Regions from separate parts of the Methylobacterium sp. A49B genome, predicted to be linked through region 2. Evidence: riboswitches for the same ligand, from Rfam matches in the RefSeq annotation. Region 2 holds a riboswitch; the other holds the start of a gene.

Region 1 (4,361 bases), on a different contig from region 2:
ACCAAAAGCCAACAGACTGACATCCACCCCGAGCCGAAGTTGCCGGACGGCTGACGAGCGGCCGCTTCTGAGAAGAGTCGGCAGCGGTCGGGGCGGCTGGGTTGGGTCGCAAGCGGACGGGCCGCTCGGTGTGGATCTGCGCCGGCCCGCCTTCGAGCAGCAAAGCATGGACGCGGACCGTCGTCTCCGCGCGGGCCTCCGGCCCAGAGGAGGCACTCCGAGCGTCCGGACGCACGCGGGCGGGTTCAGAAGCGACCCGCGATGGTCAGGCGCACGGCCGTGGGCTCCACCGGATGGAAGACCCGGTCGATCAGCCCCTCCGCCGCCTCGCCAGGCAGGCGGGACACGTACGCGTAGGTGATCTGGTCGGACTTGCTGTTGGTCAGGTTCAGCACGTCCAGCGAGACGCTGATGCCGGTCTCGAAATTGTAGCCAACCCGGCCGTTGAACAGCGCGGTCGGTCGCGAGCGGATCGAGTTGTCCTCGATCAGGGGTCGCGGGCCGAAGTAGCGGAATCTCAGGGAGCCGAACCAGCCGAGCGGCTCGCCGAAGGTGACGCCCGCCGAGGCGATGGTGGTGGGCGCCTCGGGCACGCGGTTGCCGACCGGATCGTAGTCCGAGAACCGGGCGTTGGTGATCGTCAGATCCCCCTCCAGCGACAGCCAGGGCGTTACGGCGTAGCGGTTCGTCCACTCGACACCGAAGCGCCGGGTCGGGCGACTCGGCTCCGTCGTGCCGGTGTCGCCCTGGAACAGGTTCTCCGAGGCGAAGTCGAGCCGGAACAGGGCGAGGCTCGTCTCCAGACCGGCGATGGAGCGGTTGCGCAGCCCGACCTCGTAGCCCGTGGACGGCACCAGGAACGGCGAGCGGGTGGTGTTGAACAGCGACGACGTCGGGTCGACGGTGGCGGTCACGCCGCGCACGTCGTTCGAGTGGAAGCCGCCGCCGTAATTCACGTAGAGTTCGGTGTCGAACCACGGCCCGAGCGTCAGGCCGAGCTTCGGGTTGACGATGCCGTCCCGCGCTTGGCCGGAATTGGCCGGCGTGTCCGAGACGACGCTGGCGGAGTAGCCGTCCGCGCGGAAGCCGATCGAGGTGCGCAGCCAATCGGTCCAGCGGACTCGGTTGTCGAAGTAGAAGGCCCCGCTCGTCTCCAGCACGCGATCGTCGAGCACCCCGGAACGGTACTGCCGGTTCGTGGTGTTGAACAGACCGACCCGGATCGAGTCGGTCCGCGTCTGCACGCCGATCTCATTCTCCATCGGGCGCCCGAACAGGTCGCCCTGGAAGATGTGCAGGGCCTCGCCGCCGCCGATAATGCGTTGATCGAGCTGGTGGAACTGGTCGCCATTGACCGGGTCGTTGAGGAAGTAGGTGAAATCGTTGAACAGGTTCAACTGGGACCGGATGATGTAGGCCGAGGCCCGCGTCACGCCCGTATCGTCCGTCGCACTGAACTTGCCCGAGAGCGAGAAGCGCGAGGTGTCTCCGCCATCCGCGGGATTGATCGTGTCGTAGCGGCTGATGAGGCCAGCGACGACGGCGCGCTCGGGGATCTGGTTGGTCGCCGTCCACCGGGCTGCGTAGGCCATGCCGGTGATCGAGAATCCGTCGAGCGGTGTGCCCTGGCTGTAGCGGGCCACCCCGTTGATCTTGCGCAGCGCGTCCGGGACGACCCACGGGCCGTCATAGACCTGCGCCTCGCCAGCCAGGAGCAGGTTGCCCTCGCCCAGTGGCACGGTGGTGATCGACAGGGCGCGCTTGTAGCCGAAGCTGCCGATCGACGTCAGGGCGACGTTCCTGGGTGTCGCGTCGAGGTAATCGATCCGCACCGAGCCCGCGGATGCGAAATCGCCGTCGCGCACGAAATACGGCCCCTTGTGGAACTCCACGGCACCGACAAGCTCGGGGATGAGGAAGTTGATGTCGGCGTAGCCCTGGCCGTGGGCGTGGGTGCGCATGTTGAGCGGCATGCCGTCGAGGAACAGCGCGATGTCGGTGCCGTGGTCGAGGTTGAAGCCGCGCAGGAAGAACTGATTGGCTTTGCCCTCGCCCGAGTGCTGCGTGACGATCAGCCCCGGCACCGCCTCCAGCACCTCGCCGGGGCGGGTCACGGGGCGGCTGTTGACCTGCGCACCCGTGATGACGCCGGAACTGGCGGAGTCCACCGGTGTGCTGATCCCGCCGATGCCGGTCGTGCCTCCGACATAGCCTGCGCTCGCGGACGGACCGGCTTGCGGAGCCGTGGCCGCGGCGGTCTCCGCCGTGACCGAGATCTCCTCCAGCGTTGCCTCGGTGGTCGCCGCACGCGACGTGGATCGGTCCTGGGCTACAGCCGCTGATGCGAGTGCGGCGAGGCCGAGGCCCGACAAGGTCGAGAGCCTTCGGCCGGTTTGACGGTGGAACACGGGAGCCTCGGCAACGGCAGTGGCACGTCACCGCGAACAAGTCCGAGACAACCGCGTCAGCGCGGCTGTCTCGACACCCACCAGGACACCCCGCCCGGCGCGTTTCGCGTGTGACCACGGCTGACGGCAGGTCTCCTGGCTCGCGGGTCGCCGCCCTCGCACCGTCTTCCCGGATGGGTCTCATCCAGTGACGCGGTGGTGCTGGGCTCGCCGCTCACAGTTGCGGGGGCAGCCGCGGCTTCGGGGCGAACCCCTCACCGCGTTCCCTTTTGATCCCCGAGGGGAACCGTCACAGTCAGGCTAGGTGATCGGCCAAAGCTCCGTCAACGCGACAGAGCGCGTTCCTGTGACGTGTGCCCTTTTGGCTGCGTTCGGGAGCGCGCCTTGTGGGAGTGGCCGGCCGCTCCCGCTGCGTGCGGTCCCGCTATTCAGCCTTGCGATGCCCGCGACCGTGCTGATCCTTGTCGGCACCTGCCGCCGCCGCGGCTTCCTTCTCGGCCTTGCCCGCCGTCGCCATGCTCGTGGCGGCGTCGCTGGTTGCGCCGGACGGTGCGTTGGACGCGGCCGATTTCGGATGGCCTCTGCCCTCCGTCGGCGTCTCGGCTTTCCCACCCTCCATCACCACAGGATGGCCGGCATCGGCCTTGGCGCTTCCGGCCGCTTGGACCTCGGCCGTCTTCTGCTCCTGTGCGCTCCGCGTCGCATGGTGCTGGCCGTCACCGGACTGACCCTTCGCGGGATTCGACATCGTGACCTCATCTGTGCTGGTCACGCGGCAACGGCCCACAGCCGCCACAGTTCGGTGAGGTCGCCCGGTGCGACGAATGGCCGAACGCGGCGCGCGGCTTCCCTGCCAGACAGGTCGTCGACGTGCGCGGGCCCGGATGCGCCAGGGCGATCACTGTCGTCGTCTTCGGTCATTGCCGCCCGGCCGGTTCGAGCGGACGGACAACCGTGCAACCAGCGGCGGAACCCATGCTCCCGAGCAGCGTGAGCGCTCAAGACCGCACGAAGGCTCTGTCGTCGCCACCCCAGGCGATGAGATTGAGAGTGGCGACCGTCCGCTTCTCCACCAGCTGAGTCTGGAAACGGACGGGCCGCTTGCGGCCGCAAACCGGACAGCCACCTGTCTTTCCTTGCACGCGGTGCGCTGACCGAGATCGCGCCGCGACGTTCTCGAGCCGAGCCGGTTGCATGCGAGGCCGCTATGGAACAAAATGTGAACTCGTGGTCGGGCGCGGCGGGCGCTACCGTGGGCAGCGACATGTCACCTTCACGTTCCGGCCGCACGCTGTTCTTCTTCGAGAAACCCTCGGCGATGCGGCAGCTGCAGCGCTTCTTCCGCTCACCGAACACCGTCTGCGTGGCCGCCGAGGGGCACCTGCTGTCCGCCGAAGAGCCAGGCAGTATCCGACCCGAGTGGAAGCCCTGGCGCTTCGACGCGCTGCCCATCACGCTCGCCACGATCCCGGTCAGTTGCGGCACGAACCGGTCCGGGCAATCGCACGAGCCGAAGATCGCCGCCATCCGGCAGGCGCTGAGCGGCGTCGAGCGCGTGATCATCGCGACCGATCCCGGGCGCGAGGGTTCCATGATCGCCTGGGAGGTGCTGGAGCACCTCGGCTGGCGTGGCCGCGTCGACCGGATCAAGCTCGGCGCGCTCGACGATGTCTCGATCCGGCGCGCCTTCGCGGCCCTGGCCAAGGAGGTCGGCTCGGGCGAGCGCGACTACGCCGCCTACCTCGAAGCGCTGTGCAGGCAGTACGAGGACTACCACCTCGGGCTGAACGGCACCCGGGCCATCTCGCTGCGCCTGCGCCCGCCCGAGTTCCGGGAACCCTGGCGCTTCGGTGGCGTGCAGACGCCCACCCTCGCCATTCTGGCCGACCTGGAGGCGCGCATCCGCTCCTTCGTGCCGCAGGACTTCTTCAAGGTCGCCCTGCACCTGAGCAC
Region 2 (4,361 bases):
TCCACCGTCACGCGCGAGCGGATCGCCGGCCATTGGAAGGCCTGAACCAACGGCTTGGGGAGGGCGAGACCCGAGGTCTCGATCAGGATGTGCTCCGGCGGCTCGGCGCGCGCGAGCAGGGTCTCGAGGGCGGGCACGAAGTCGTCCGCCACCGTGCAACAGATGCAGCCGTTGGGCAGCTCGACGATGGCGTCCTCGGTGCAGCCCTCGACGCCGCAGGCCGCCAGGAACGACTTGTCGAAGCCGACATCGCCGAACTCGTTGACCAGAATCGCGAGGCGGCGACCCTTGGCGTTCTCGACCACGTGGCGAACCAGGGTGGTCTTGCCGGCTCCCAGGAACCCCGTGACGATGGTGCAGGGGATCTTAGACACGATGGTCATTCGGCGGCCTCCAGGGTGCCGGCCGGGAGCGGGCGGGGCTCGGGGAAGGGGGGAATGCGGGCGATGACGCCGGTGCGAAACGCCGCCGGGCGCTCGCGCCACGGCACGATGCCGTCCGTCGTGGCGGCGTACGCGCCGAGGCCGCCGAGGATCGTCTCGGCGGAGGCGGCGGGATCCATATCGCCATACACGTAGGTCCACCGGCCGGCCGACGCCACCGCCACCGTACAGGGCCGCTTACAGACGGAGAGGCACTCCACCGGCTCGATGCGCAGTTGCTGCGCGTCGCCGACCCGCGCCCTTAGGGCATCGAGCAGGCGGGCGCCAGCGCGGGGTCCGTCCGGATCGTCGCCCTCCCGGCGGCAGGTGGTGCAGACATACAGGATCGTCTCAGGCACGGGCAGAACCCCGCGCGTTGTCGCGGGCGAAGGCCTGCCACGCCCAGCCGAACCCGAGCGCGATCATGACCCAGAAGACGAAGCTGATCGCCAGGGAGCGGGCCGCGAACTGGGCGGCGAGGGCGGCCGGAAGCTCGGAGGCGCCCGTCGGGGGCTGGGGCGCGCCGGCCACGTGCGGCGCGATCAGCAGGACGAGGCCGCCCAGGATCGCGATGAGCGAGCGGCGGATCGCGATGAGGTAGAGTCCCATGCCGGTCGCCGCCGCGGTCATCACCCACCACGCCTGACGGGCAGCCAGGGGCGCGGCCTCGCTGCCGGGCAGTTCGGGAGGCAGGCCGAGGCCCGGCGCCAGGGCGACACTGGCGAAGCCCGCGATCGCGAAGGCGAGGCAGGTCGGCGGCGTCGGCTCGCGGCCGCAGGCGAGCATCACGGCGCCGAGCAGCAGGGCGTAGCCGACGCCGCCGACCAGGGTCGCCAGGGCTGTGAAGGCCATGCGCGGCAGGCCCTCCGCGGGCTGCCATTCCGGCGCTGCCTCGGGCGTGGCGTGCTCGTGCCCGCCATGGGCGAGCACGATCGGCAGCGCCTTCGAGGCCTGATGGGAGGGCTCGGCATGCTCGTAGCGCTCGGCGGCGAGGATCAGCGGCGAGGTCAGCGTGAGTTCGAGACCGCTCACGACGGCAGCCGCGATGAAGCCGGCGGCCAGAGCCGCCGACAGAAGCCGGATGATCATCCCTGGGACGCGGGCGTCAGTGACAGGGAAAATTCTGGGTGTGGCGGAAATCGTGCGCCGCGCTGTGGAACGCGATCGCCGGCGAGAAGCCCACCATGAAGAGCAGGCCGAGACCCAGGACGGCCGCGAGCGCGACGGCGACCGGACGTTCGGCGGCGCGGGTGCCGAGGGCGGCGGGGGCGAGGGTCGAAGTGGTCATCTGCCTGTCTCCAGCCGCCCCACCGGCGGCATTTCGGGATCCTGTCGTGACGGCAGGTCTCCTGGCTCGCGGCTCTGCGCGCCGGCCGCCTTCCCGGATCGCTCCGGTGGCACTCTGGCAGGCACTCGCCGCTCACAGTTGCGGGGGCAGCCGCGGATTCGAGGTTCGCACCCCTCACCGCATTCCCTTTTCACCCCGTCGCCGGGGCACCGTCACGGGACCGTTGTAGACGCATGACAGCCTCCGCACAACGGAGACGCGGTGGAATCCTGCGCAGGATCCAGGGTCTGCGCCGGGCGGCGCCATCGGGACGATGTCGCGGATCGTGCTTCGGGCCGGCGAGGACCTCGACCGATGGGACCTGGCTCGCCGGCCACGCGTGCGGCGACCCTCCCGCCCGCCCGGGCCGACGACCGCATGCCCCCGTTTCCGGCGGCTGGCCTCGTGCTGAAGTAACCCGGCGCGCTTGCCTTGGTGGCCGAGGATCTGTCGCTATTCGCGGAGGCCCTCAGCTTCGCTTTAAATTCTGGCGGGCTTCAGGGCCGGTCCGCGGAACGCTCGGCCGGCGCGCTCTCGGCGTCGCGCGCCCGGACAGCGTCCGCGTAGAGCCGCTCCACGTCCGTCCGGAATGCCGTGCGTGAATCCGGCCGCGTGTAGAACATGTGCCCGCCCGGGTAGACCGAAAGGCTGAGGCGGCCGGCGGCGTAGGCGGGAACCTGCGCGAGCAGCAGCTTCGAAGCGTAGTAGGGGGTCACGAGATCGGTGAAGCCGTGGGCGACGAGGACGCGCAGGCGCCCGTCGAGGGCGAGCGCGCCCTTGAGGTTCGAGAGCACCTCCGGAGCCTGACGCCCCGACCCCCAGGACCAGCCGCGGTTCACGGCGTTGTTGAGGAGCTCGTAGCGCATGTTGGGTACGGGCCACTTCAACGTGCGCGCGTAGAGATCGAGCATCGCGCTGGTGAGCGGCGCCTGTAGGGCGGTGAGCTGCGGATCCTCGAAGCTCGATTGCGCGGCCTCCGGATTCGGATCCCAACCGGTGATCCCGGTGTCGTAGGCGCTCGTCACGCGGCCGTCCGACCGGTCGATCTCGCGCTGGACGCTCCGCGTCGTGAGCCGCGCTGCCTGGGCGCGGACGAGGCCGGCGTCGAGGCCGACGAGGGGCACGACCTTCTCGGTCATCCGCGCCACCGCAGCCGCGTCGCCCGGCCCTTTCAGGAGGTCCGCCAGGTAGGGCCCCGACGCGTAGGCTTCCGCGTCGGCCAGCAGGTTCGGCCTCGGCACGGTGCCGGCCCGCTCCAGCGCGCCGGCCGCGAGGGAGGGCAGCTTCAGCACGTAGCCCCACGGATTGGCGCGCGGCGTCTCGAGCCAGCCGAAATCGAGCACCGGCGAGAGCAGGACCATTCCCGACAGGCCGACGCCGATATCCTCCTGCAGCTTCTCGGCGATCAGGGGCCCGCGGAATCCCCCGTAGCTCTCGCCGACATAGAATTTCGGGCTCGCCATCCGGTCGTTCACCCGCAGATAGCGGGCGATCACCGCCGCCAGGGTCGAGGCGTCGGAGTCGATCGACCAGTAAGTCTTGCCGTTGCCGTCGGAGGCGCGGCTGTAGCCGGTTCCCACCGGGTCGAGGAAGACGAGATCGCTGAAGCCGAGCCACGTGCCGTCGTTGGGCGACAGCGTGACCGGTTGCGACGGGCTGATGCTGTCCTTGCCGACGGGCAGCCGCCACGGGCCGATCGCGCCGATGTTCAGATAGGCCGACGACGCGCCCGGGCCGCCGTTGACCGCGAAGGTGACGGGCCGCGCGCGACCGGCCTCGCGTGCCATCGTGTAGGCCACGTAGGCGATCTCGGCCTGCAGCTTGCCGGCCTCGTCGACGAGCGGCAGGCTTCCCGCCGTGGCGGTGAAGTCGAGCGTCTTGCCGTCCGGAAGCGTCAGGCTGTGCTTGGTCGTCGAGTCGGGCGGCAGACGACGCCCCTCCGGACCGCGCGGCGCCGGCCGGGCCTCCTGCCGCGACTCCCCCTGTGGATGGCCGTGCGGTGCATCCTGAGCGCGCATGGGTGCGGCCAGCGCCAGAGTTAGGGCGAGGGCGGTGCCCGCGAGACGGATGCTGAGGGTCACGGTCAGGCCTTCTTGTTCCAGCGCCCGGAATCGTCCTGCTGCCAATAAGCGACCGCATGACCCGCATCCTTCGCCTGCTTCCACTGTTCGCGGGCGCGCAGCAGGGCGTCCTGATCGGTTCCATCGAACAGGATGCAAATCCGCTCGTAGGCACCCGCATCGGGCGGGAGATCGGCGCCCTCGACCAGGAAGCGGATCGAGGCTCGGTTCGGGTTCACGTCGCGCAGGGTCAGCACCACGGGCTGACTCCCGGCATCCGGCTCGCGGTCGGTGCCGTGCGGCAGGAAGCTCTCGTCGGAGTAGGTCCAGAGATGATCGTCCAGAGCTTGCAGCCGCTCCTCGCTGGCTGCCTGGACGGCCGCTTGCCAGCCGCGGTCCAGCGAGCGCTCGACGAGGTTCGGCAACACCTTCTCCAAGGGCTGACGCTGCATGTGGTAGAAGAGGATCTCGGTCACGGCCCCGTCCATATAGGGTGCGGGACCGTCCTGCGAGGAGCGGCGCGCCGCCGCGCCCCGAGCCCCCTCAGACCAG

What was found. Region 2 has a riboswitch for cobalamin ahead of ACLBX9_RS21795 (CbtB domain-containing protein). Riboswitches for the same ligand answer to the same signal wherever they lie in the genome.
Region 1: another riboswitch for cobalamin. It lies ahead of ACLBX9_RS19825 (TonB-dependent receptor); the one in region 2 lies ahead of ACLBX9_RS21795 (CbtB domain-containing protein).

Annotation. Positions count from the first base shown of each region.
Region 1 is NZ_JBKFBO010000112.1:169,074-173,434, reverse strand. It holds gene ACLBX9_RS19825 (TonB-dependent receptor) at 246-2,408, opposite strand; cobalamin riboswitch at 2,517-2,714, opposite strand; gene ACLBX9_RS19820 (hypothetical protein) at 2,833-3,156, opposite strand; gene ACLBX9_RS19815 (type IA DNA topoisomerase) at 3,673-4,361, shown strand, end outside.
Region 2 is NZ_JBKFBO010000117.1:103,392-107,752, forward strand. It holds gene cobW (cobalamin biosynthesis protein CobW) at 1-383, opposite strand, end outside; gene ACLBX9_RS21785 (DUF1636 domain-containing protein) at 380-781, opposite strand; gene ACLBX9_RS21790 (CbtA family protein) at 774-1,511, opposite strand; gene ACLBX9_RS21795 (CbtB domain-containing protein) at 1,528-1,710, opposite strand; cobalamin riboswitch at 1,745-1,939, opposite strand; gene ACLBX9_RS21800 (S10 family peptidase) at 2,247-3,830, opposite strand; gene ACLBX9_RS21805 (DNA polymerase III subunit chi) at 3,833-4,285, opposite strand; gene ACLBX9_RS21810 (CTP synthase) at 4,353-4,361, opposite strand, start outside.